Regions from separate parts of the Streptomyces sp. NBC_01381 genome, predicted to be linked through region 3. Evidence: riboswitches for the same ligand, from Rfam matches in the RefSeq annotation. Region 3 holds a riboswitch; each other region holds the start of a gene.
What was found. A riboswitch is a leader RNA that binds a small molecule or an ion and turns the genes downstream of it on or off. The one in region 3 is predicted to bind thiamine pyrophosphate.
Positions count from the first base shown of each region.

Region 1 (7,400 bases), 2.2 Mb from region 3:
CGCAGCCGATCGGTTGCAAAATGAGATCGGAAAGCTCCTAGGGGCACTCGCCTTCTCTATCAGCATCTGAAAACTCACTCCTTGTGATCTGATGTGTACGTTAAGCAAGATGCCATGGGTGTCAGGGAGTTGGTTCCTGGCCAGTCGATGTTTAGCGACGGGGTAGGCGGGCGATGCGAGAGCGCGAGTCGGTGCAGGCAGAGGTCATGATGAGCTTCCTTGTTTCCGAGGAGCTGTCGTTTCGCATCCCGGTGGAGCTGCGCTACGAGACCGGAGATCCCTATGCCGTCCGGCTGACCTTCCACCTGCCCGGCGACGCTCCTGTGACCTGGGCGTTCGGGCGGGAGTTGTTGATCGACGGGGTGGGCAGGGCGTGCGGCGACGGGGATGTGCGCATCGCACCCACCGATCCCGAGCTGCTCGAAGAGGTCCTCATCAGGCTTCAGGTCGGCGGTGACCAGGCGTTGTTCCGGGTGGGGATTCCGCCGCTGCTCGCATTCCTCGACCGTACGGACAAGTTGGTGCCGCTCGGGCAGGAGCGGGCGCTCGCCGACTTCGAGACGCACCTGGACGAGGCGTTGGACCGGATCCTCGCGGAGGAGCAGAGCGCGGGCTGACCTCCGGGGGCCAACGGGCACAGCCGGATGGCAGGTTGGTGCATTTCGCGGCATTGGCCTGGGGGGGGGGGCTCGGCGTCGGCTCCCCGTTAGCTAGCGGCCGGCCTCCGGCTCCCCCCGGGGCCACCTCACCGCTTGCGGCGTCGGCCACCGCCTCCGACGCGGCGCTGCTTGGCGGCTGCGGGAGCCGCGGGGGCCGGGGCGGCCGACGCGGCGGTGGTGCCTCCGGTGCGGTCGGCCGAGACGACCAGGGCGGCCAGTGCCGTCGTCACCGGGACCGAGGCGACCAGGCCGATCGAGCCGATCAGGGTGCGCACGATCTCCTCGGCGACCAGCTCGCTGTTGGCCACCGTGCCCACGCTGCTCTGTGCGATCGAGAAGAGCAGGAGCAGCGGCAGCGCGGCGCCGGCGTACGCCAGGACCAGGGTGTTGACCACCGAGGCGATGTGGTCGCGGCCGATGCGGATGCCCGCCCGGTAGAGGCCGCGCCAGCCCATCGTCGGGTTGGCCTGGTGCAGTTCCCAGACCGCGGACGTCTGCGTGACGGTCACGTCGTCGAGGACACCGAGTGAGCCGATGATGACGCCCGCGAGCAGCAGACCGCTCATGTCGATATCCGGGTAAAGGCCGTGAATCAGGCCCGTGTTGTCGTCCGTGTTGCCGCTCAGCGAGGCCCAGCCGATGAAGATCGAGCCGAGCAGTGCGATGAGGACGAGCGAGATCAGCGTGCCGATGACCGCGACCGATGTACGGGCCGTGAGCCCGTGGCACAGATAGAGCGCGATCAGCATGATGGCGCTGGCCCCGACCACCGCCACCACCAGCGGATTCGAGCCCTGCAAGATCGCGGGCAGGATGAAGAAGGTCAGGACGAGGAAGCTCAACGCCAGTGCCACCAGGGCCATGACACCGCGCATCCGCCCCACCACGACGACGACGAGGGCGAAGATCCCGGCGAGCAGCGCCATGGGGACGGTGCGGTCCACATCGGTGACCGAGTACTGCAGCGCCTCCGGGGCCTTGGGCTCATAGGCGACCACCACCCGCTGGCCCTCACTCAACTGCCGGGGCGCGTCCGGCTGGACGATCTCGGTGAAGGTGCGGCCCTTGTCCTTGCCGCTGGTCACCTCGACCGTCGCTTTCTTGCACATGCCCTCCGCGCGTGACTGCGCGGTCTGGCCCTCGGCGGTGGAGGTGTCCCCGGTGGGCGGCGGCTGCGAGGCGTTCACGTCCTTGCAGGGCAGCTCCTCCACCTTGGTCACCGTCGCCGACTCGGTCTGCCGGTCGAAGCCGACCCCGGTGCGCTCATGGCCCGGTGCACCACCGGGCCAGAGCACGGCGAGGCCCACGACGACCGCGGTGGCGAAAGGAATCAGCACCGCGGCGATGACCTTGCGCAGATGCTTGGAGACGGGCGCCGCCGGGCCGTGGCTGTGCGAGTGCCCATGTCCGTGGCCGCCCCCGTCGCCGCCTCCGTCCCCCCGCCCGTGCCCGTCCCCGGGCGGGGTCGAGAAGGGCGGCTGAGACGGCGGCTCGGACGGCGGGCGCGGCGGCGGCTCTGTGGTGGTCACTGCCCGATCATCGCAAGAACGGAGGGGGCCCTCTGTTCAGCACGCCCGATATGACGCTAGCGTGGGGGCACCTTTGCAAACGCGGGAGCTCGGAGCACCGGGCTGAGAGGGCGCTGAACTCCGTACGAAACGGCACGAATGGTGCCGGTGCCGTACGGGATCCGCTGCGTCGACCGCCGAACCTGTTACCGGGTAATGCCGGCGTAGGGAGTAGGTCTCATGACCACATCGGACGCACGCACGCCTGCCTCGACGCAGAACCAGAGCGACGAGGCCGGGAAGTCCATCGGCTGGCACAAGGCGTACGTCGAGGGCTCACGCCCCGATCTGCGCGTGCCGGTCCGCCAGGTGCACCTCACCAATGGCAAGGCCGTGACCCTGTACGACACTTCGGGGCCGTACACCGACGAGTCCATCGACACCGACGTCCGCAGGGGTCTCGCACCCCTCCGCGAGAACTGGATCATCGCCCGCGGCGACACCGAGGAGTACGTGGGCCGCCCGCCCCGTCCCGAGGACGACGGCATCAAGCACACCTCGCCCCGCGGCGGGCTGAAGAACCTCGACGCGGTCTTCCCCGGCCGCCCCCGCCAGCCGCGCCGCGGCCGTCAGAGCCAGGCGGTGACGCAGCTCGCGTATGCCCGTCGCGGCGAGATCACGCCCGAGATGGAGTTCATCGGGATCCGCGAGAACCTCGACCCCGAGGTCGTGCGCGCGGAGGTCGCCGCGGGCCGCGCGGTGATCCCGGCCAACGTCAACCACCCGGAGATCGAGCCGATGATCATCGGCAAGAAGTTCCTGGTGAAGGTGAACGCCAACATCGGCAACTCCGCGGTCACCTCCTCCATCGAGGAGGAGGTGGACAAGATGACCTGGGCCACCAAGTGGGGCGCCGACACGGTCATGGACCTGTCCACCGGCCGCAACATCCACACCACCCGCGAGTGGGTCCTGCGCAACTCCCCCGTCCCCATCGGCACGGTGCCGCTCTACCAGGCCCTGGAGAAGGTCGACGGCCAGGCCGAGGCGCTGACCTGGGAGATCTACAAGGACACGGTCATCGAGCAGGCCGAGCAGGGCGTGGACTACATGACGGTGCACGCGGGTGTGCGCCTTCCGTACGTCCCGCTCACCGCGCGCCGCAAGACCGGCATCGTCTCGCGCGGCGGCTCGATCATGGCCGCCTGGTGCCTGGCGCACCACAAGGAGAGCTTCCTCTACGAGAACTTCGAGGAGCTCTGCGAGATCCTCGCGGCGTACGACGTGACGTACTCGCTCGGCGACGGTCTGCGCCCCGGATCGATCGCGGACGCCAACGACGAGGCGCAGTTCGCCGAGTTGAAGACCCTCGGGGAACTCAACACGATCGCCAAGCGTCACAACGTACAGACGATGATCGAGGGCCCCGGTCACGTCCCGATGCACAAGATCAAGGAGAACATCGACCTCCAGCAGGAGATCTGCGAGGAGGCGCCGTTCTACACGCTCGGCCCGCTGACCACGGACATCGCGCCCGCCTACGACCACATCACCTCCGGCATCGGCGCCGCGATGATCGGCTGGTGGGGCACGGCGATGCTCTGCTACGTCACGCCCAAGGAGCACCTGGGCCTGCCGAACAGGGACGACGTGAAGACGGGCGTCATCACGTACAAGATCGCGGCGCACGCGGCGGACCTCGCCAAGGGGCACCCGGGCGCGCAGGACTGGGACGATGCGCTCTCGGACGCGCGCTTCGAGTTCCGCTGGGAGGACCAGTTCAACCTGGCTCTCGACCCGGTCACCGCACGGGAGTTCCACGACGAGACGCTGCCGGCCGAGCCCGCGAAGACGGCGCACTTCTGCTCGATGTGCGGGCCGAAGTTCTGCAGCATGAAGATCTCGCAGGACATCCGTCGCCAGCACGGCGGTGACCTGGCGCAGGACGAGATCGAGGCGGGCATGGAGCAGAAGTCCAAGGAGTTCGCCGCGGCGGGCAACCGGGTCTATCTGCCGATCGCGGACTGAACCGAGCAGGCCCCTGAAGCGGCCCACGAGGTTCCGGACAGCGCGAATCTGTGGGTCTCCCAACAGCCGTTGGGGGACCCACAGCCGTGCGCGTTCGCTACCCGCTACTCCGGCTTGTGGTCGGGCCCGCCGAAGTCGGGGCTTGAGAAGTCCGGACTCGAGTAGCTCGGCCGCGGCCCCGCGGAGGGACCGCCGTCCGGGCTGCTGAACCCGGGCCGGTGGTAGCCCAGTTGAGGCATGCGGCTGCTCGGGTCCGCCGACGCCGTACGGGCCACCTGTGCAGCCCCCGGATCCGCGAGCGCCTCCCGCAGGAACGGCAGGACGCCGCGCTCCAGGAGTGCCTCGCCCCAGGCTTCCCTGGCGCGGGCCACCTCCTCGTTCCGTTCGCCGTGCGAGCCGGCCTGGAGCGAGGTCGAGCCATTGCGCAGAGCGGTCAGGAGCAGGCCGATCGCAGCGACCAGGATGCCCCCTGCGGTGAGCGCGCCGAACAGCCATCCCGCGGTGAGCAGGGTGTCCGCGAAGGCGGGCTCGGGGTTGAGCATCTTCAGGATGTAGCCCACGAGCAGGAAGATCGCGGCGGCCGCCCCGGCGAGCACGGGTGCGAGCACCGCGACGACGGCGATCGCCCCCGCCCCCGCCCCTGTCTCGGCGGTGACCTCCCCCATCGTGGTGGCGAGACCGAGGCCGCCCGAGCCGGCTTCCGCCTCGCTCTGGCTGCTCCGTTCCCGTATCGATGGTGCGGCAGATCCGCTTTCGCGCAGTTTCTCGCGGACCTTCACATAGTGCGTGTACTCGGTCGTGGCAGCGGCAGTGATCAGCGCACTGGCGTTCAGTGCCATGGTGCGCAGCTGCTCGGGATTGAGCCGCTCGCCCACTGCGGCGAGATCCGGACGGTTCGGTGCGGTGCGCAGCGCCTCATCGAGGATCCGCTCGAACTCGGGGCGGTCCTCATTGAGCAGGTGTGGAGCGCTGTTCATGTGCATCCCCCGATGCTCCGTAGGGCTTGGTGGCTCGCATGGGTACGAGCCGTCGGGCAGAAACGGAGGGGAGCCTGCTACGGATAAGCCGATGGTAGAGCCGTGACGGCACGCGGTGACAGGGGGTTTCCAGAAATAGGCCCCCTGGCCAGCGTGATCCTGTAGTGGAGCGCCTGCCCAGCGAACGCTCAGCTATCCAAGGGGAGTTGGCAGACCAGTAGCTTTCCGGCCATGGTCACTCCGCCGTCCATGGCGATGGCCAGTCCGCCTGCGTAGATGTGCGGTCCCTCGATGACGGGACCGCCGCCGTCCGAATCGTCCTCGGAGCCGACATCGCCCAGCAGATACGGGATGGGGCTGTGGCCGTGGACGATGCGGTGGCCGCCGTACATGTCGAGGAGTTCGCGTACGGCCGCGGGGCCGGATTCGTCGCGGAAGGCGAAGCGCTTGGTGAACTTCCGGAAGAGGTCCCAGCACTCGTCCGCGTCGTTGCGCGTGAGTGTCTCGCGGACGGTGTCGTTCACGGCCTCGATCGAGTCGCCGTAATCCAGATAGGCGGTGGTGTCGGAGTGCATCAGGAGATGCCCGTCCTCCGCCTCGATCGCGTCCAGGCGGGCCATCCACTGCAGGTGGTGGTCCTCCAGGCGCTCCATGTCGGTCTTCTGGCCGCCGTTGAGGAGCCAGGCGGCCTGGAACGTGGCCGTGCCCGCGCCCGAGTTGACCGGGGTGTCCCCGAACCGCTTTGCGCCGAGAAGGAGCAGCTCGTGGTTGCCCATCAGGGCCTTGCAGTAGCCGCCGGCGGCGGCGGCCTGGGCGGACAGGCGCATCACGAGGTCGATGACGCCGATGCCGTCGGGGCCGCGGTCGGTGAAGTCGCCGAGGAACCACAGCCGCGCGTTGCCCGCGGACCAGTCGCCGTCGGCGTCGATGAGGCCCTGCTCCTGGAGGGCCGCGAGCAGCTCCTCCAGATAGCCGTGCACATCGCCCACGACGTACAGCGGGCCGTGTTCGTCGGACGCCGGCGCCTGTGGAGGCTCGGGCATGGCCTGCACCTCCACTTGCACGGTGTCGCCGCGGTTGATGACGGGCAGGTCGCGCTGGGTGGGGGTGTAGCCGTTGTCCGGCACCCCGGGAACCTCCCCGGGGTCGCCAGGACCCGCCGCGCCCCCCGCACTTCCGTCGACCGGACCGGTCTCATGGACGTACGCCGGTACGCGGAAGTCGCGCAGCGTCGCCGTCCGCACATCGGGTCCCTGACCGGCCCCCTGAGTCATCGACCCCTCCACCACCATTGCGCCGCATCTGCACCGAGATCGGACTGCCTGGTCGCAGCGGCCCGCGGTGTCGTCCGCCCATCATAGGAATGCGGCTCGCGCTGTGTGGTGCACCAGGGGTGGTGAATCAGTGCTGAACCCCAGTTCACCGAGGTTTTCTCCCGAATTGGGTAGGGGTTTCCCCGTAGGTCATGACCGGGCTGTGCTGGTGGGCGCCGGGCAGCGCGGGCCGACAGGGTGTCTCTCCCCGCCGGCCGGCACCGTCAACCAGGTCCGGGCGAACGGGGTGAACTGACCGTCGTACGCGGTGGACGTCGCTCGGACGAGGTGCGCACGATCAGCTCCGTCGGTATCACCTGCTCGACCGGGCGGCCCGAATCGAGCCCTTCGATGGCGTCGATGAGCAGCTGGACGACGGCCGTGCCGATGCGCCGCGGTTTCAGCGAGAGTGTGGTGATGGGCGGTTCGGTGGTGGCGTAGACCGTCGACTCACTGCAGCACACGAGCAGCAGATCGTCAGGGACGCGCAGTCCGTACCGGCGGGCGGCCGCGAGGAGATCGGTGCCGTTCGGGTCGAACAGGCCGTAGACGGCGTCGGGCCGGTCGGGTCGGGCGAGCAGCCGGTCGGCCGCGACGGCGCCGGCGCACGGGTCGTGGGCCGGATAGGACTCGTACACCGGGTCCTGTCCGACGCGCTCGCACCAGCGCAGATAGGCGGTCGTGGACAGGTGGGTGTACGTGTCGGTGGTGGTCCCGGTGAGCAGTCCGATCCGCCGGGCGCCGGCCGCCGCGAGGTGGTCGAGGATCTCGAGGACCGCCGCCTCGTGGTCGTTGTCGACCCAGGCGGTGACCGGCAGAGACCCGGCCGGGCGGCCGTCGGAGACCACGGGCAGGCCCTGGCGGACCAGCTCGCTGACGACCGGGTCGTGGTCGGAAGGATCGACGACGACGGTG
Region 1 covers NZ_JAPEPI010000001.1:827,052-834,451, forward strand. Annotated here, with positions in the region: gene OG453_RS03975 (IclR family transcriptional regulator) at 1-70, shown strand, start outside; gene OG453_RS03980 (SsgA family sporulation/cell division regulator) at 174-617, shown strand; gene OG453_RS03985 (YibE/F family protein) at 746-2,188, opposite strand; TPP riboswitch at 2,260-2,415, shown strand; gene thiC (phosphomethylpyrimidine synthase ThiC) at 2,408-4,195, shown strand; gene OG453_RS03995 (hypothetical protein) at 4,300-5,178, opposite strand; gene OG453_RS04000 (metallophosphoesterase) at 5,361-6,446, opposite strand; gene OG453_RS04005 (LacI family DNA-binding transcriptional regulator) at 6,710-7,400, opposite strand, start outside.
Region 1: another riboswitch for thiamine pyrophosphate. It lies ahead of thiC (phosphomethylpyrimidine synthase ThiC); the one in region 3 lies ahead of thiO (glycine oxidase ThiO).

Region 2 (7,400 bases), on a different contig from region 3:
GAGCACGACGACCTCGTGACGTCGGGCGGTGGCCACCCGGCCTTCCAACCCGCCCGACGAACCTTCCAACCCGCCCCGCGAACCTTCCAACCCGCCCCGCGAACCTTCCAACCCGCCCGGCGAACCCTCCAGCCCATCCGGCGAACCCTCTAGCCCGCCCGGCGAACCATCCAGCCCATCCGGCGAGCCTTCCAGCCCGCCCGGCGAACCTTCCAGCCCGTCCGGCGTTTGAGGACGAACTCGGCGAAGCCGGTGATGACGGCACACAAGGCCCCCGCGCAGCGGGTTTTCGGGAAGGGGCGGGGTTGGGGAAAGAGAATCACCCGAACGAGGCCCGCTCCAGCCAGAACTCCAGCAACTCCCGCTCCCCCAGCACCTCCACAGTGCCGCCATCCAGAGACCGCCGCCGATAGAAGGCCAACAACACCTCAGTAAGCGGCCCCCGCAGAGCAACGGTCGCCTTCTCATGCCCCCGCCGCCAACTGAACCCATCCTCACCGAACTCGATGACCCACTCGGCATTCAGCCCCGCCGGCGCATCAGTCGCGTGCAGATGGATGCTGCGCCCCGCACCCCGCAGCTCAGCAGCACTGTCATCCGGCTGGGACCGCTGCACGTACCGCACGATCTCCAGCCACTCATCGATCGCATCGGCAGCGACATCAGCCGCGACCTCATACGGAACCCCCGCGGCAATCGCCGCGTCCGCCCGGTGAATGGCCACCTCATGCGTCATACGCCGCGCCCAGAACCCGGCGTTCTGCGGCTCGGCCCAGGTCCACACCGGGGTATCGGCGCTCACGGCGGGCAGCGTCTTCAAGGCCAGCTCAGCGGTCTCGGCCAACCAGGCGTCGAGCGCGGCGGGGTCGTCGCCCTCGGGACCACGGATGCCCGGGACGTTCTCCTCCGGGATGTCGTCCGTGGCCCGGGTGGCGACCAGCCGCTCGGCCCAGCGCACGGCACCGCCGATGTGGCGGGCGAGGTACCCCAGGGACCACTCCGGGCAGGTCGGCACCGTGGCCGAAAGGTCGGCTCCGGCCAGGGTGGCCCGCAACTGGCCCAGCTGACCTGCGATTTCGGCGCAGTGGCGGTCGTAATCCAAAGACGTCATGAGGCGCACCCTAGATCGACCGCGCCGCCCGGGCACCCGAGTTTCGCCCCCACTCCCCCACTCCCCCAGGCCACCTCAGCCCAGAACCACGACATCCCCCACGTCAAAGGCGACCCCCACCGTCTCCCCCACCCCAGGCGCATCCCGCAGCGCACAAGCCGCCTCAAGCCTCGGCCCCGCCCCGGGCTCCAGGTGTACGGCGACATGCGTGCCCCGGAAGGTCCGCGCCGCCACCATGCAGGGCATCCCCTCGTCGGCGGGCACAAGCCGCACCCCGGCGGGCCGCACCAGGAGCCGGCACCGGCCGTCCCGTACACCCGAAGGCACCGGGATCTTCCCCCAGGCGGTGTCCGCCACGTCACCGACCACCGTCGCGTCGACCACGTTGTCGAAGCCGAGGAACCGCGCGACGAACTCGTCCGCCGGGTTCCGCCACACCTCAAGTGGCGTACCGGACTGGGCGATCCGCCCATCCCGCATCACGACAACCCGGTCCGCGAGCGCGAACGCCTCGCCCTGGTCGTGCGTGACCGCGAGCACCGTCGTACCCAACTCGTCGAAGAGCTCGCGGAGTTCGACGACCAACCGCTCCCGCAGCGACCGGTCGAGCTGCCCGAGCGGCTCATCGAGCATGAGAAGCCGAGGCCTAGGAGCGAGCGCACGCGCAAGCGCGACCCGCTGCTGCTCGCCGCCGGAGAGCGAGGCGACGGCCCGCCGCTGGGCACCCGGAAGCCCCACGAGGTCGAGCAACTCGGCCACCCGGTGGGCCTGTTCGCCCCGCGCCACGCCGTGCATCCGCAGCCCGAAGGCGACATTGCCCGCCACGTCGCGCTGCGGAAAGAGCTGATGGTCCTGGAACATCAGGCCGACGCCCCGCTTGTGCGCGGGCACCCCCCGCTGGTCCCGTCCGTCGAGCAGCACCTGCCCGCCGTCCAGCTCCTGCAGCCCCGCGACCGCCCGCAGCAGCGTCGACTTGCCGCTGCCGCTCGGCCCGAGGACGCACACGATCTCGTGCTCGGCGACCTCGAGGTCGACGCGGTCGAGCACGGCCCGCGCCCCGAACCGCACCGTCGCATCCGCCAGCGTCAGCAGCCCCACACCGGCACCCGCACCCGCTCCCGTGGCCACACCCATCAGAACTCCCCAGTCGTGCGGTCGGTACGGAGCCGTTCGAGCAGCAGCAGCGACACCGCGCACACCACCATCAAGATCGTCGAAAGGGCCATCGCCTGCCCGTAGTTGAGCTCCCCGGCCCGCCCGAGGAGCCGGGCCACGGCGACCGGCAGCGTCGGATTGTCCGGCCGCGCGATGAATACGGTCGCGCCGAACTCACCCAGGGACACCGCGAAGGCGAACCCGGCCGCGATCAGCAGCGCCCGCCGCACCATCGGCAGGTCGACCTCGCGCCACGCCCGCAGCGGCGACGCCCCGAGCACGGCCGCCGCCTCGCGCAGCCGTCCGTCGACCGCGCGCAGGACGGGAAGCATGGTGCGTACGACGAAGGGCACGCCGACCAGTGCCTGCGCAAGGGGCACCAGGATCCAGGTGGAGCGCAGGTCGAGCGGCGGCTCGTCCAGCGTGATCAGGAACCCGAAGCCGACCGTCACCGCGGACACCCCGAGCGGCAGCATGAGCAGCGCGTCGAAGCCGCGCACCAGGCGACCGGCCTTCCGGGTGAGCGCCGCCGCGGCGAGACCGCCGATCACCAGGGCGATGGCGGTGGCGGCGAGCGCGTACTGGAGGGAATTCCAGACCGCGTCGATCGGCGGGACCAGGAAGGCGCCGCCCTCCGCCGATGTCAGCTCCTGGTAGTAGGTGAAGCCATAGCCGTCGGGGCCGCTCAGCGACCGCTCGATCAGCACGCCGAGCGGCAGCAGGATCAGCACGGCGATCGTCAGCATGACCCCGCCGAGCAACGCCCACTGCCCCACGCCGCGCGGCCGCCGGGCGACCGTGGAGGCGTCGACCAACTGCAGGACGGTCTCCCGCCTGCGTACGGTCCACGCGTGCACGGCGAGGATCAGGCCGACCGCCACGAACTGCACGATCGTCAGGACGGCGGCCGTCGACAGGTCGAGGAGCTGGGCGGTCTGCCGGTAGATCTCGACTTCGAGCGTCGAGTACGCGGGGCCGCCGAGGATCTGTACGACGCCGAAGGAAGTGAAGGTGAACAGGAAGACCATCAGCGCGGCCGCCGCGACCGCGGGGCCGAGCGCGGGCAGCGTCACCGTCCGCCAGGCCCTCCAGCGCGAGGCGCCGAGCATCCGCGCGGCCTCCTCCTGGCGCGGATCGAGCTGCGACCAGAGCCCGCCGACGGTCCGTACGACGACGGCGTAATTGAAGAAGACGTGCGCGAGCAGAATCGCCCACACCGTCGTGTCGAGCCGCAGGCCCCACATCTCGTCGAACAGCCCCCCGCGCCCGACAAGGGCGAGGAACGCGGTCCCGACGACGACCGTCGGCAGCACGAACGGCACCGTGACGGCGGCCCGCAGCACCTGCTTGCCCCTGAACTCGAAGCGCGCAAAGACATACGCGCCGGGGAGCGCGATGAGCAGCGTGAGCGCGGTCGACGCGAGCGCCTGCCAGGTGGTGAACCACAGCACGTGCCGCACGTCGGACTGCCCGATGACCTCCGCGATCCGCCCGAACTGCCACTCCCCGTCCACCTTCAGGCCGCGCGCGACGATCGCGGCGACCGGATAGGCGAAGAAGACCGCGAAGAACGCGACGGGCACGGCCATGAGACCGAGCCGAGCCGCGCTCCCGCGCGTGAACCCCTTACGAGCGGGGGCCTTTACTTCAGTACGAGCGAGGTCCACGACTTGACCCACTGATCACGGTTGTCGGCGATCTTCTTCGGGGCCATGGTCTCCGGCTCGTCGACCTTCACGCCGTGCTTGACGAACAGCTCGGGCAGCTCGACGCCCTCCCGCACCGGGTTCACGAACATGTTCAGCGGCATGTCCTGCTGGAACTCGGTGCTGATCAGGAAGTCGAGCAGCGCCTTGCCGCCCTTCTCGTTCTTGGCGTTGCCGAGCAGACCCGCGTACTCGACCTGCCGGAAGCAGGTGCCGGTCGCGACGCCGGTCGGCGCCTCCTTGGGCTGCGGCTTGGCGTAGAGCACCTCGACGGGCGGCGACGAGGCGTAGGAGACGACGAGCGGCCGGTCGCCCTTGGCCTTCTTGCCGCCGGTGGAGCCGGAGAACTCCTCGCTGTAGGCCTGCTCCCAGCCGTCGACGACCTTGACGCCGTTGGCCTTGAGCTTCTTCCAGTAGCCCTGCCAGCCGTCGTCGCCGTACTGGGCGGCGGTGCCGAGCAGGAAGCCGAGCCCGGGCGACGAGGTCGACGCGTTCTCGGTCACGAGGAGGTTCTTGTAGGCGGGCTTGACCAGATCGTCGAAGGACTTCGGCGGCGCCAGCTTCTTGTCGGCGAAGTACTTCTTGTCGTAGTTGACGCAGATGTCGCCGCTGTCGACGGGCGTCACCCGGTGCTTGTCCTGATCGACGCGGAACTGCGAGGCGATCTGGTCCGAGCCCTTGGCCTCGTACGACTGGAAGAGGTCGTTGTCGAGCGCCCGCGAGAGCAGGGTGTTGTCGACGCCGAAGAAGACATCGCCCTGCGGGTTGTCCTTGGACAGGATCGCCTTGTTCACGGCGGCGCCTGCGTCCCCGTCCTTGAGAACGCTGACCTTGTAGCCGGACCGCTTCTCGAACTCCTTCAGTACGTCCTTGGAGACGGCGAAGGAGTCATGGCTGACCAGCGTGACGTTCTTGGAGTCTGCGGCGTTGTCGCCGCTGCCGTCGGAGCTGCCGCAAGCGGAGAGCGCGACGATCCCGAGGGTCACCGCGACGGCGGTGACCGTGACCTTCTTGGTGGTGCTCACTGAATTCAATCCTCCTGGGGGTGACCAGGAAGAGACGCGGCCCTGCCCACGGACCGGAAGGGTCCGCGGGCAGGGCGCAACAGCTTGAGTGATGTCCGAACTTCCTACCCGGAATGACCCGGGCAAGGTTCAGAGGGTCTGCGGCCAACCTGTCCTTGGCTGCCGCACTCTCAGCGCTGTGGCGCTCCCCTGTCGGAATATGAAGATGTGTTTCGGCTATGAAGTTGTGTTTCGGCCAGCCTAACGCTCCGACGCGGCGAGCTGACCGCACGCCCCGTCGATCTCCTGGCCACGGGTGTCACGAACCGTGACAGGCACCCCATGAGCGGCGATGGCGTCCACGAAGGCCTTCTCGTCCTCCGGCCGCGATGCCGTCCACTTCGAGCCCGGCGTCGGGTTCAGCGGGATCAGGTTCACATGCACGGGCTTGTTCTTGAGCAGCCGCCCGAGCCGGTCACCGCGCCACGCGTGGTCGTTGATGTCCCTGATCAGCGCGTACTCGATGGAAAGCCGGCGCCCGGACTTGGCCGCGTACTCCCAGCCGGCATCCAGCACCTCCCGCACGTTCCACCGCGTATTGACGGGTACGAGGGTGTCGCGCAGCTCGTCGTCGGGCGCGTGCAGGGAGATCGCGAGGCGGCACTTGAAGCCCTCGTCGGCGAACCGGTGGATGGCGGGCACGAGCCCGACGGTCGACACGGTGATGCCGCGCTGCGAGAGCCCGACACCGTCCGGCTCGGGATCGGTCAGCCTGCGGATCGCCCCGATCACCCGGTTGTAGTTGGCGAGCGGCTCGCCCATCCCCATGAAGACGATGTTGCTCAGCCGCGCGGGCCCACCGGGGATCTCCCCGTCCCGCAGCGCACGCATCCCGTCCACGATCTGGTGCACGATCTCGGCGGTCGACAGATTCCGGTCGAGACCGGCCTGCCCCGTCGCACAGAACGGGCAGTTCATCCCGCACCCGGCCTGCGACGAGATGCACATCGTCACCCGGTCCGGATAGCGCATGAGCACGGACTCGACGAGCGTCCCGTCGAAGAGCCGCCACAGCGTCTTACGGGTGGTGTCGTCGTCACAGCTGATGTGCCGCACCACGGACATCAGCTCGGGAAGCAGCGCCTCCTGGAGCTTGCCGCGGGACCCGGCGGGAATGTCGGTCCACTGCTCCGGGTCGTGCGCGTACCGCGCGAAGTAGTGCTGCGAGAGCTGCTTGGCGCGAAACGGTTTCTCGCCGGCGGCGGCGACGGCTTCCTTGCGCTCGGCGGGCGTGAGGTCGGCGAGATGCCGCGGCGGCTTCTTGGCTCCGCGGGGCGCGACGAAGGTGAGTTCTCCGGGTACAGGCATGGTGATTCCAGTGTCGCAGACGGTTGGGGCCCGGCCAGGTCACCGCCTATCGGTGGTGGTCGTCGTTGGTCACCACTGGTCGCCGTGGGCCCCCCTTGGACGGCCCACAGACGGCCCGGCGGTCCCCCAGCTGACGTGCGAGAAGAAGCCCATGCACCCTGCCCGGACCTCATGCCGCCACGGCCCTCAGAGGTACGCCGAGAGCTGGGCCCGTATTGCTGTACGCCGCGACTCAAGTGTCTCAACGCAGGTCAGAAGGGCACTGCTAGATGACGCATCACGGCTCAGCACCTCGACGCGCAGCCCACTTGCAGAGATATTCGAACACATGACCTAATCTTTGTCATGGCGTCGGCCCCCTTCCCCAACGACCTGATCCAGCTCCAGACGGCCTGGACCTGCACGCACGAGGCGCTCGCAGATCCTCAACCGGCCCACCCCGCGATGCTGCGCCGTGTTCTACAACAGCTCTCCACTCACCTGATGTGGCACCCGTTCTGGTCCACAGAAGCAGGCAGGTCGCCAGCAGCCCGCGTCGAGCTGCGCCGCCTCGCCTCCGCACGTTCAGAGGTGCACACGTCATGAGCGAGCGCCTCACCGAACAGCAAGAGTGCATCCTGCGCTGCATCCGGGAGCGGGTCGCCGAGTACGGCGAGAGCCGCACGGTTCGGGAAATCAGCGACCGGGTCGGGCTCTCAAGCACCTCGTCCGTCGCCTATCACCTACGTCGCATGCGGGAGCGGGGCGTACAGGTCGAGACGCGTGGCCGGACGAGCAAGCGCTGCCCGCACTGCGGACTATGACCGAGAACATCGCCAGCACGGGACGATGCGAGCAGAGCCCTCACTGGAATCGAACCCTCGGCTATCGGGGGGCGGCTGGCCGTCCAACTTGCGCCGCACCACTGCCAGTCACCCAGAGGGGAGGTGGTGTGGCTGCCTCAGCGAGCCCCCCCCCCGGCCCCTCTCCTCCGCCCCAGGAAGAGCCAAGTAGGCACGACCTGAGCTAAGGACCACTAGTTTTGATCTGCAAGGGCATTCGCTCTTCAAACCAATA
Region 2 covers NZ_JAPEPI010000002.1:1,194,632-1,202,031, reverse strand. Annotated here, with positions in the region: gene OG453_RS27245 (LOG family protein) at 1-19, shown strand, start outside; gene OG453_RS27240 (maleylpyruvate isomerase family mycothiol-dependent enzyme) at 320-1,111, opposite strand; gene OG453_RS27235 (ABC transporter ATP-binding protein) at 1,187-2,245, opposite strand; gene OG453_RS27230 (iron ABC transporter permease) at 2,245-3,933, opposite strand; gene OG453_RS27225 (thiamine ABC transporter substrate binding subunit) at 3,909-4,997, opposite strand; TPP riboswitch at 5,081-5,198, opposite strand; gene rlmN (23S rRNA (adenine(2503)-C(2))-methyltransferase RlmN) at 5,238-6,344, opposite strand; gene OG453_RS27215 (hypothetical protein) at 6,690-6,929, shown strand; gene OG453_RS27210 (LexA family transcriptional regulator) at 6,926-7,147, shown strand; gene OG453_RS27205 (hypothetical protein) at 7,350-7,400, opposite strand, start outside.
Region 2: another riboswitch for thiamine pyrophosphate. It lies ahead of OG453_RS27225 (thiamine ABC transporter substrate binding subunit); the one in region 3 lies ahead of thiO (glycine oxidase ThiO).

Region 3 (7,400 bases):
CGCTGCGCGGAGCGCGGCCCGCGGGGACGCCGCACCGGACCGTGCTGCACACCCCCGACCGGCAGGACGAGCTCGACCGGCTCTTCGGGGACCGCCCGGGGCTGCCCGCCACGCCGACCGTCACGGTGCTGCGCCCCGACGACCCGTCGCTCACGCCCGACGCCGGGCACGAGGCGGTCACCCTCACGGTCACCGTCCCCGCGCACACGGAGATCACCGAGGCGGACGTGGACCGGCTGCTGACCCGCGCCGAGACGGCCGTGCCAGGGCTGCGGGAGAGGCTGCTGTGGCACGAGGTCCGCACCCCGGCCGACATCGCGGAGGCCACCGGCGCCGAAGGCGGCGCGGTCCCGCCCCCGTCCCTCGCGGCGGGCGAAGGCCGGCTGCTTCACCCGGCCAACAGCACGCGCGTGCCGGGGCTCTTCGCGGTCGGCGGCTGGTCGCACCCGGGCGGCGGGCTTCCGCACGCCGGCATGTCGGGCACGCTGGTCGCCGGGCTGATCGTGGAGGGACCGGAGTTCCGCGGCTCGCAGTGAGCCCCGGGGTCAGTAGCGGTACTGCTCGTTGTAGCCCGCGTCGTACCCGTGCCCCTGGGCATGGTCGCCCTGGTTCGGATACGGCTGCTCGGGCGGCAGCTCGCCCCCGTACGCCCCGTAAGGGTCGTCGACGCCGCGCTGCTGGGGCACCCAGACCCCGCCGGGCGGCGTCTCGCTGTAGCCACCGCCGCCGTTGCCATTGCCGTACGGATCGGCGGCGGGATAGGGCGGGTACGGCTGCTGGTCGCCGTAGGTGTCGTAGCTCTGCTGGCCGCCGTAGGTCTGCGTCCCGATGTACGGGTCGGAGTACGCGGCGTACTGCTGCTGTCCGGTCTCCCCGTAGGCGTAGGGCTGCTGCGGGTCGTAGCCCGCCGTGGCGTACGTGTCGTAGCCGTAGCTGCTGTCCTGGGCGGGCTGCTCCTGTGCGTACGCGGCGTCGCTGTACACGCCGTACTGCCCGGTGTCGTCCGGCATGGGCTCCGGTGCGTAGACCCCCTCGCCGGGCGCGTGCGCGGGCGGCTCGGGCTGCTCGTACGCGAGGTCGGAGACCTGGAGCGTCGGGTCCTGGGCGGCGGCCCGTGGCGAGGTCTTGCGGCGCTTGCTCATGCCGGGCTGGCCGCCGAGCGCCCAGCCGGTCGAGAAGCCGCGGCGGAACGACAGCGTCACGTACGTCTGCCCCGTCGCGAAGGCGATCGCGCCGGCCCCGATGACGACCACCGACGGCATCAGGACGCCGACGACCACCCCGAGGAAGCCGCCGAAGGCGAGCAGCCGCCAGCGCAGCCGCGCCTTGTACTGCAGCAGCACCTCGCCCAGCAGCCACAGCGCGACGCATCCGAACGCGATGTAGAGGACCGTCCAGCCCATGTACGCCCCTCTCCCCACGGCCGCCGCCCCGTGGGTACGGCCGTTTCAGGCCTGGTGGTGATGCAGGCCCAGATTCTCGTAGATTTCCAGCGTCGCCGTGGAGTTGTTGAGCGTGATGAAGTGCAGCCCCGGCACACCCTCGGCCAGCAACCGCGCGCAGAACTCCGTCGCGAACTCGATGCCAATGGAGCGTACAGCCGCCGGATCGTCTTTGGCTGTGAGGATGCGCTCTTTGAGCGCCGGCGGGAAAGAAGCGTTGCTGAGCTGGGGCAGCCGCTCCAGCATGCGCACGTTCGTCACCGGCATGATCTCCGGGATGATCGGCGTCGAACAGCCCGCGGCCTCGACCCGGTCGCGAAGGCGCAGATACTCCTCCGGATAGAAGAACATCTGTGTGATCGCGTAGTCGGCGCCCGCGCGGCACTTGTCGACGAAGTGCCGGACGTCCGTGTCCCAGTCCTCCGACCGCGGATGCATCGCGGGGAAGGCCGCGACGCCCACGCAGAAGTCACCCGACTCCTTGATCAACTGGACCAGTTCGGCGGCGTATGTGAGGCCTTCGGGGTGCTTGACCCAGTCGGCGAGCGGGTCGCCGGGCGGGTCGCCGCGGACCGCGAGCATGTTCCTGATCCCGGCGTCCGCGTACTGCCCGATGATGTTGCGCAGCTCGGCCACGGAGTGGTCGACCGCGGTCAGGTGGGCGACAGGCGTGAGCGTCGAGTCGGCGACGATCTGCTCCGTCTCCTTGACCGTGCCCGCACGCGTCGAGCCGCCCGCTCCGTACGTCACGGAGACGAAGCTGGGGGCCACCGCCTCGACCCGGCGCAGCGCGTTCCACAGGTTCCGCTCGCCCTTCGGGGTCTTCGGCGCCGAGAACTCGAACGAGTACGTGGTCTTGCCGGTCGCGAGCATGTCGCGCACGGTTCGTGCGCGATCTGTCCTGGTGGAAGCAGTGCCTAGGGCCATACCGGCAGGTTAGCGACGGGGTGCCGCACCGGCTAATCCCCGTCCACCTTACGGACAGCTTCCCCGGAGGATGGCCGAAGAACGCCGATCAGGCCGTACGCAGCCGCTTTGCGAAGTCCGCCGCCGCTGCGGCCGGATCGTCGGCCTCGGTGATGGCCCGGACGACGACGACGCGGCGGGCGCCCGCTTCGAGCACCTCGTCCAGATTGCCCGCGTCGATGCCGCCGATCGCGAACCACGGGCGGTCCGTGCCCAGCGACGCCGTGTACCGGACCAGGTCGAGACCGGGGGCGTGCCGTCCCGGCTTGGTGGGGGTCGGCCAGCAGGGGCCCGTGCAGAAGTAGTCCACGCCGTCCTGGACGGCCGCCGCTGCGGCCTCGGACTCGGCGTGCGTGGAGCGGCCGATGAGGACGTCGTCGCCCAGGATGCGGCGGGCCGCGGGCACGGGCAGGTCGCCCTGGCCCAGGTGCAGCACATCGGCGCCGATGGCGTGCGCGACGTCCGCGCGGTCGTTCACGGCGAGGAGCTTGCCGTGCCGGCGTGCGGCGTCGGCGAAGAACTGGAGGTGCTCGAGCTCCTCGGCCGCCTCCAGGCCCTTGTCGCGCAGCTGCACGATGTCGACGCCGGCGCCGAGGACCGCGTCGAGGAACTCCGGGAGGTCTCCCTGGCGCTTGCGGGCGTCCACGCACAGGTAGAGGCGGGCGTCGGCGAGCTGCTCGCGGGCAGGCGTGATGGCCATGGAGTGTTCCCCCCGGGTGTCGGTGGCGGTGGCGTACGGGCCGCGTGGAGCGCGCTGCGGCCCGTACACCGCACGGTTCGGATCAGGTCAGACGGCGAGCGCCTGGGCGCGGCGCTTCACCTCCGTGCCGCGATTCTCGCTCAGCGCCTGCGCGGGCGTGCCCGGCAGGGTCGGGTCGGCGGTGAAGAGCCACTCCAGCATCTCTTCGTCGGAGAAGCCGTCGTCCCTCAGGAGCGTCAAGGTGCCGGTCAGGCCCTTGACGATCTTGTCCTCGTCGATGAAGGCGGCAGGCACCTGGAGCGCGCGGTTCTCACCACGGCGCACGGCGATCAGCTGGCCCTCCTTGACCAGCTGGCGCACGCGCGTCACCTCGACGTCGAGCATTTCGGCGATGTCGGGGAGGTGGAGCCATGCGGGGACGAGAGCATCAGTCTTTGCGTCAATCTCGGTCACAGGACAAAGCGTATCCCCGGCGACTGACAGAGGGCGGCACGGCCGGCGCGGCTACTCCAGGACCGCCATCTTGAGCGGCACCGACGGATCCGCCGCCTTGGCCGGATCGAGCCGTGCGCCGCTCTCGATCAGCTTGCGGCCCTGGGCGAGGTCCCGGGGGCGCCCCACCGCGAGGACGGCCACCAGGGCGCCCGCGCGCAGCCAGCACACCGTCCAGGCCGCGCCCGCCGGGTCGCCGCGCCACACCAGTGCGTCGGCGGAGCCGTGGTGTCCCGCGTACTGGACGAAGCGGCCGAACTGCTCGGACCAGAAGTACGGGACCGGGTCGTACGCCGAAGGGGTCTCGCCGATGATGTTGGCCGCGACCGTGCGCGGGCCCTGGAGGGCGTTGTCCCAGTGGTGGACGAGGAGACGCTCGCCGTACCTTCCCGAAGGGAAGGAGGAGCAGTCCCCGACCGCGTACACGTCCGGTTCCGAGGTCCTCAGGTGATCGTCGGCGACGACCTCCCGGTGGGCGCCGAGGGCGATCCCGGAGTCCGCGAGCCACTGCGTGGCGGGCCGGGCGCCGATGCCGACGACGACCGCGCCGGCGGGCAGCCGGGTGCCGTCGTCGAGGAAGACGGTGCCGGGCTCGACGCGCTCCACGCGCGCGTGGGTGCGCAGTTCGGCCCCGGAGTCCGCGTACCAGGCGGTCATCGGCGCCGCGACCTCGGCGGGCAGCGCCCCCGCGAGCGGCCGCTCGGCGGCCTCGACCACGGTGACCGCGCAGCCCGCCTCGCGCGCGGCGGTGGCGAACTCGGCGCCGATCCAGCCCGCCCCGACGACCACGATGTCGTGCTGCTCGGCGAGCACCGGGCGCAGCCGTTCGGCGTCGTCCAGGGTGCGCAGCAGATGCACGCCGGGGACTCCGGATGCGCCCGGCAGCAGGATCGGCTCGGCGCCGGTGGCGATGACGAGGACGTCGTACGGGACCGGGCCCCGCTCGGTGTCCAGTTCGTGGTCCGCGGGGCGCACGCCCGTGACCTCGTGGCCCAGGCTCAGTTCGATGCCCAGCGCCTCGAAGTCGACGTCGAAGGCGGAGCCCTCCGCCTTGCCGAGCAGCACGGCCTTGGACAGCGGCGGCCTGTCGTACGGCTGATGGGGTTCCGCCCCGATGAGGGTGACCGCACCGGTGAACCCCTGATCGCGCAGGGCCACGGCGGTCTGCACCCCGGCCATCCCCGCGCCGACGATGACGACCTGGCGCTCTGCCTGCCTCTGCTGCTCGCTCACCCGATCACTGTAGGGCGGCACAGGACGCCGACTTCAGGGCGCGACGAGGAGATCTCTGACACACCGTCACCGCCCATACCCGGACAGCTCCCCCTACTGCCACCGGACACTACGGGCTAGGGTGGCCGGTGCAGAGCACTCGCGGGAGCCCGGACGCACCGGGCTGAGAGGGAGGCTGGGACGGCCTCCGACCGTACGAACCTGATCCGGGTCATGCCGGCGAAGGGAGGGGCTGGACACCCATGCATCCACATACACCACCCCATGCGACGACGGACGTCCTCGTCGTCGGGGGCGGCATCATCGGCCTGGTCACGGCCTGGCGGGCGGCGCAGCGCGGCCTGTCCGTGGCGGTCGTGGACCCCGAGCCCGGCGGCGGCGCGGCGCAGGTCGCCGCGGGCATGCTGGCCGCGGTCACCGAGCTGCACTACGGCGAGCAGACGCTGCTCGGCCTGAATCTGGCCTCCGCGAAGCGTTATCCGGAATTCGCGCAAGAACTGACGGAGGCGAGCGGTCGCGATCTCGGCTACCGCGCGTGCGGCACGCTCGCCGTCGCGCTGGACTCCGACGACCGCGCCCATCTGCGCGAACTGCACACCCTTCAGCGCCAGTCGGGGCTCGCATCGGAGTGGCTGAGCGGGCGCGAGTGCCGCCGCCTCGAACCGATGCTCGCGCCCGGTGTGCGCGGCGGGCTCCGCGTGGACGGCGACCACCAGGTCGACCCGCGCAGGCTCGCAGCGGCGCTCCTGGTGGCGTGCGAGCGGGCCGGCGTGGTCTTCCACCGGGCGTGGGCTGAGCGCCTGACGGTCGTACGCGACCGGGCCACCGGTGTCGTCCTCGCGGACGGCGCCGCCCTGGAGGCCAGCCGGACCGTGCTGGCCGCGGGCAGCCTCAGCGGACGCCTCACAGGGGTCCCTGAGGGGGTTCTGCCGCCCGTTCGCCCGGTCAAGGGGCAAGTGCTGCGGCTTACGGTGCCGGAGCGCTACGCGCCGTTCCTGAGCCGTACGGTGCGCGCCGTGGTCCGGGGCAGCCAGGTCTATCTGGTGCCGCGCGAGAACGGCGAGCTGGTGGTCGGCGCGACCAGCGAGGAGCTCGGCTGGGACACGACGGTCACCGCGGGCGGCGTGTACGAGCTGCTTCGGGACGCCCACGAGCTCGTACCGGGCATCACGGAACTGCCGCTGACCGAGACCCGCGCGGGACTGCGCCCCGGCTCCCCCGACAACGCGCCGATGCTCGGCCCCACCGCCCTGCCCGGCCTCCAGCTGGCCACCGGCCACTACCGCAACGGCGTACTCCTGACGCCCGTCACCGGCGACGTCATGGCGCACGCCCTGGTCACCGGTGAACTGCCCGACGAGGCACGGGCGTTCACTCCCAGCCGGTTCGCGACGGCCCCCTCGGCACCGGCCCCCTCGGCACAGTCCCTCATGGAGCAGCCCGCATGACCCACTCAGCCGTCTCAGTCAACGGAGAAGTCCGCGAGGTGGCCGCGGGCACCACGCTCGAGTCCCTGGTCGCCACGCTCACCGCGGCCCCGTCCGGCGTCGCCGCGGCGCTCAACGAAACCGTCGTCCCGCGCGCGCGGTGGTCCACCACGGCGCTCGCCGACGGCGACCGCGTCGAAGTGCTCACCGCCGTCCAAGGAGGCTGAACCGACATGGCAGACGACCCTTTCGTCATCGGCGGGCTCACGCTCTCCTCACGACTGATCATGGGTACGGGCGGTGCGCCCAGCCTCGACGTGCTCGAGCGGTCCCTCGTCGCCTCCGGAACGGAGCTGACCACAGTCGCGATGCGCCGCCTCGATCCGGGCGTACAGGGCTCGGTGCTCTCCGTGCTCGGCCGGCTCGGCATCCGGGTCCTGCCGAACACGGCGGGCTGCTTCACCGCGGGCGAGGCCGTCCTGACCGCCCGGCTCGCCCGCGAGGCGCTCGGCACGGATCTGGTGAAGCTGGAGGTCATCGCGGACGAGCGCACCCTGCTCCCCGATCCGATCGAGCTCATCGACGCCGCCGAGACCCTGGTCGACGACGGCTTCACGGTCCTTCCCTACACGAACGACGACCCGGTCCTCGCCCGGAAGCTGGAGGACGTGGGCTGTGCGGCGATCATGCCGCTCGGGTCGCCCATCGGCTCCGGGCTCGGGATCCGCAACCCGCACAACTTCCAGCTGATCGTCGAGCACGCGCGCGTGCCGGTGATTCTGGACGCGGGGGCGGGCACGGCGTCCGACGCGGCGCTCGCGATGGAGCTGGGGTGCGCGGGTGTGATGCTCGCCTCGGCCGTGACGCGGGCGCAGGAGCCGGTGCTCATGGCGGAGGCCATGCGGCACGGCGTCGACGCGGGGCGCCTGGCCTTCCGGGCGGGGCGGATTCCGCGGCGGCATTTCGCCGAGGCGTCTTCTCCTGCGGAGGGCCTGGCCAGGCTGGATCCGGAGCGGCCGGCGTTCTGAGCGGCTGCGCCTGTTACAGGTCGGCTGCAGTCGGGCCCCAGGGCCGCCCGCGCGGGCATCGGTGTCAGCGGTGGCTCGTAGACTCCCTCCGTGGACACGACCCTTCAGGACC
Region 3 covers NZ_JAPEPI010000001.1:3,004,844-3,012,243, reverse strand. Annotated here, with positions in the region: gene OG453_RS14185 (NAD(P)/FAD-dependent oxidoreductase) at 1-536, shown strand, start outside; gene OG453_RS14180 (hypothetical protein) at 546-1,403, opposite strand; gene metF (methylenetetrahydrofolate reductase [NAD(P)H]) at 1,449-2,369, opposite strand; gene thiE (thiamine phosphate synthase) at 2,458-3,108, opposite strand; gene OG453_RS14165 (Rv2175c family DNA-binding protein) at 3,196-3,561, opposite strand; gene OG453_RS14160 (NAD(P)/FAD-dependent oxidoreductase) at 3,613-4,833, opposite strand; TPP riboswitch at 4,965-5,078, shown strand; gene thiO (glycine oxidase ThiO) at 5,076-6,281, shown strand; gene thiS (sulfur carrier protein ThiS) at 6,278-6,487, shown strand; gene OG453_RS14145 (thiazole synthase) at 6,494-7,288, shown strand; gene pknB (Stk1 family PASTA domain-containing Ser/Thr kinase) at 7,379-7,400, shown strand, end outside.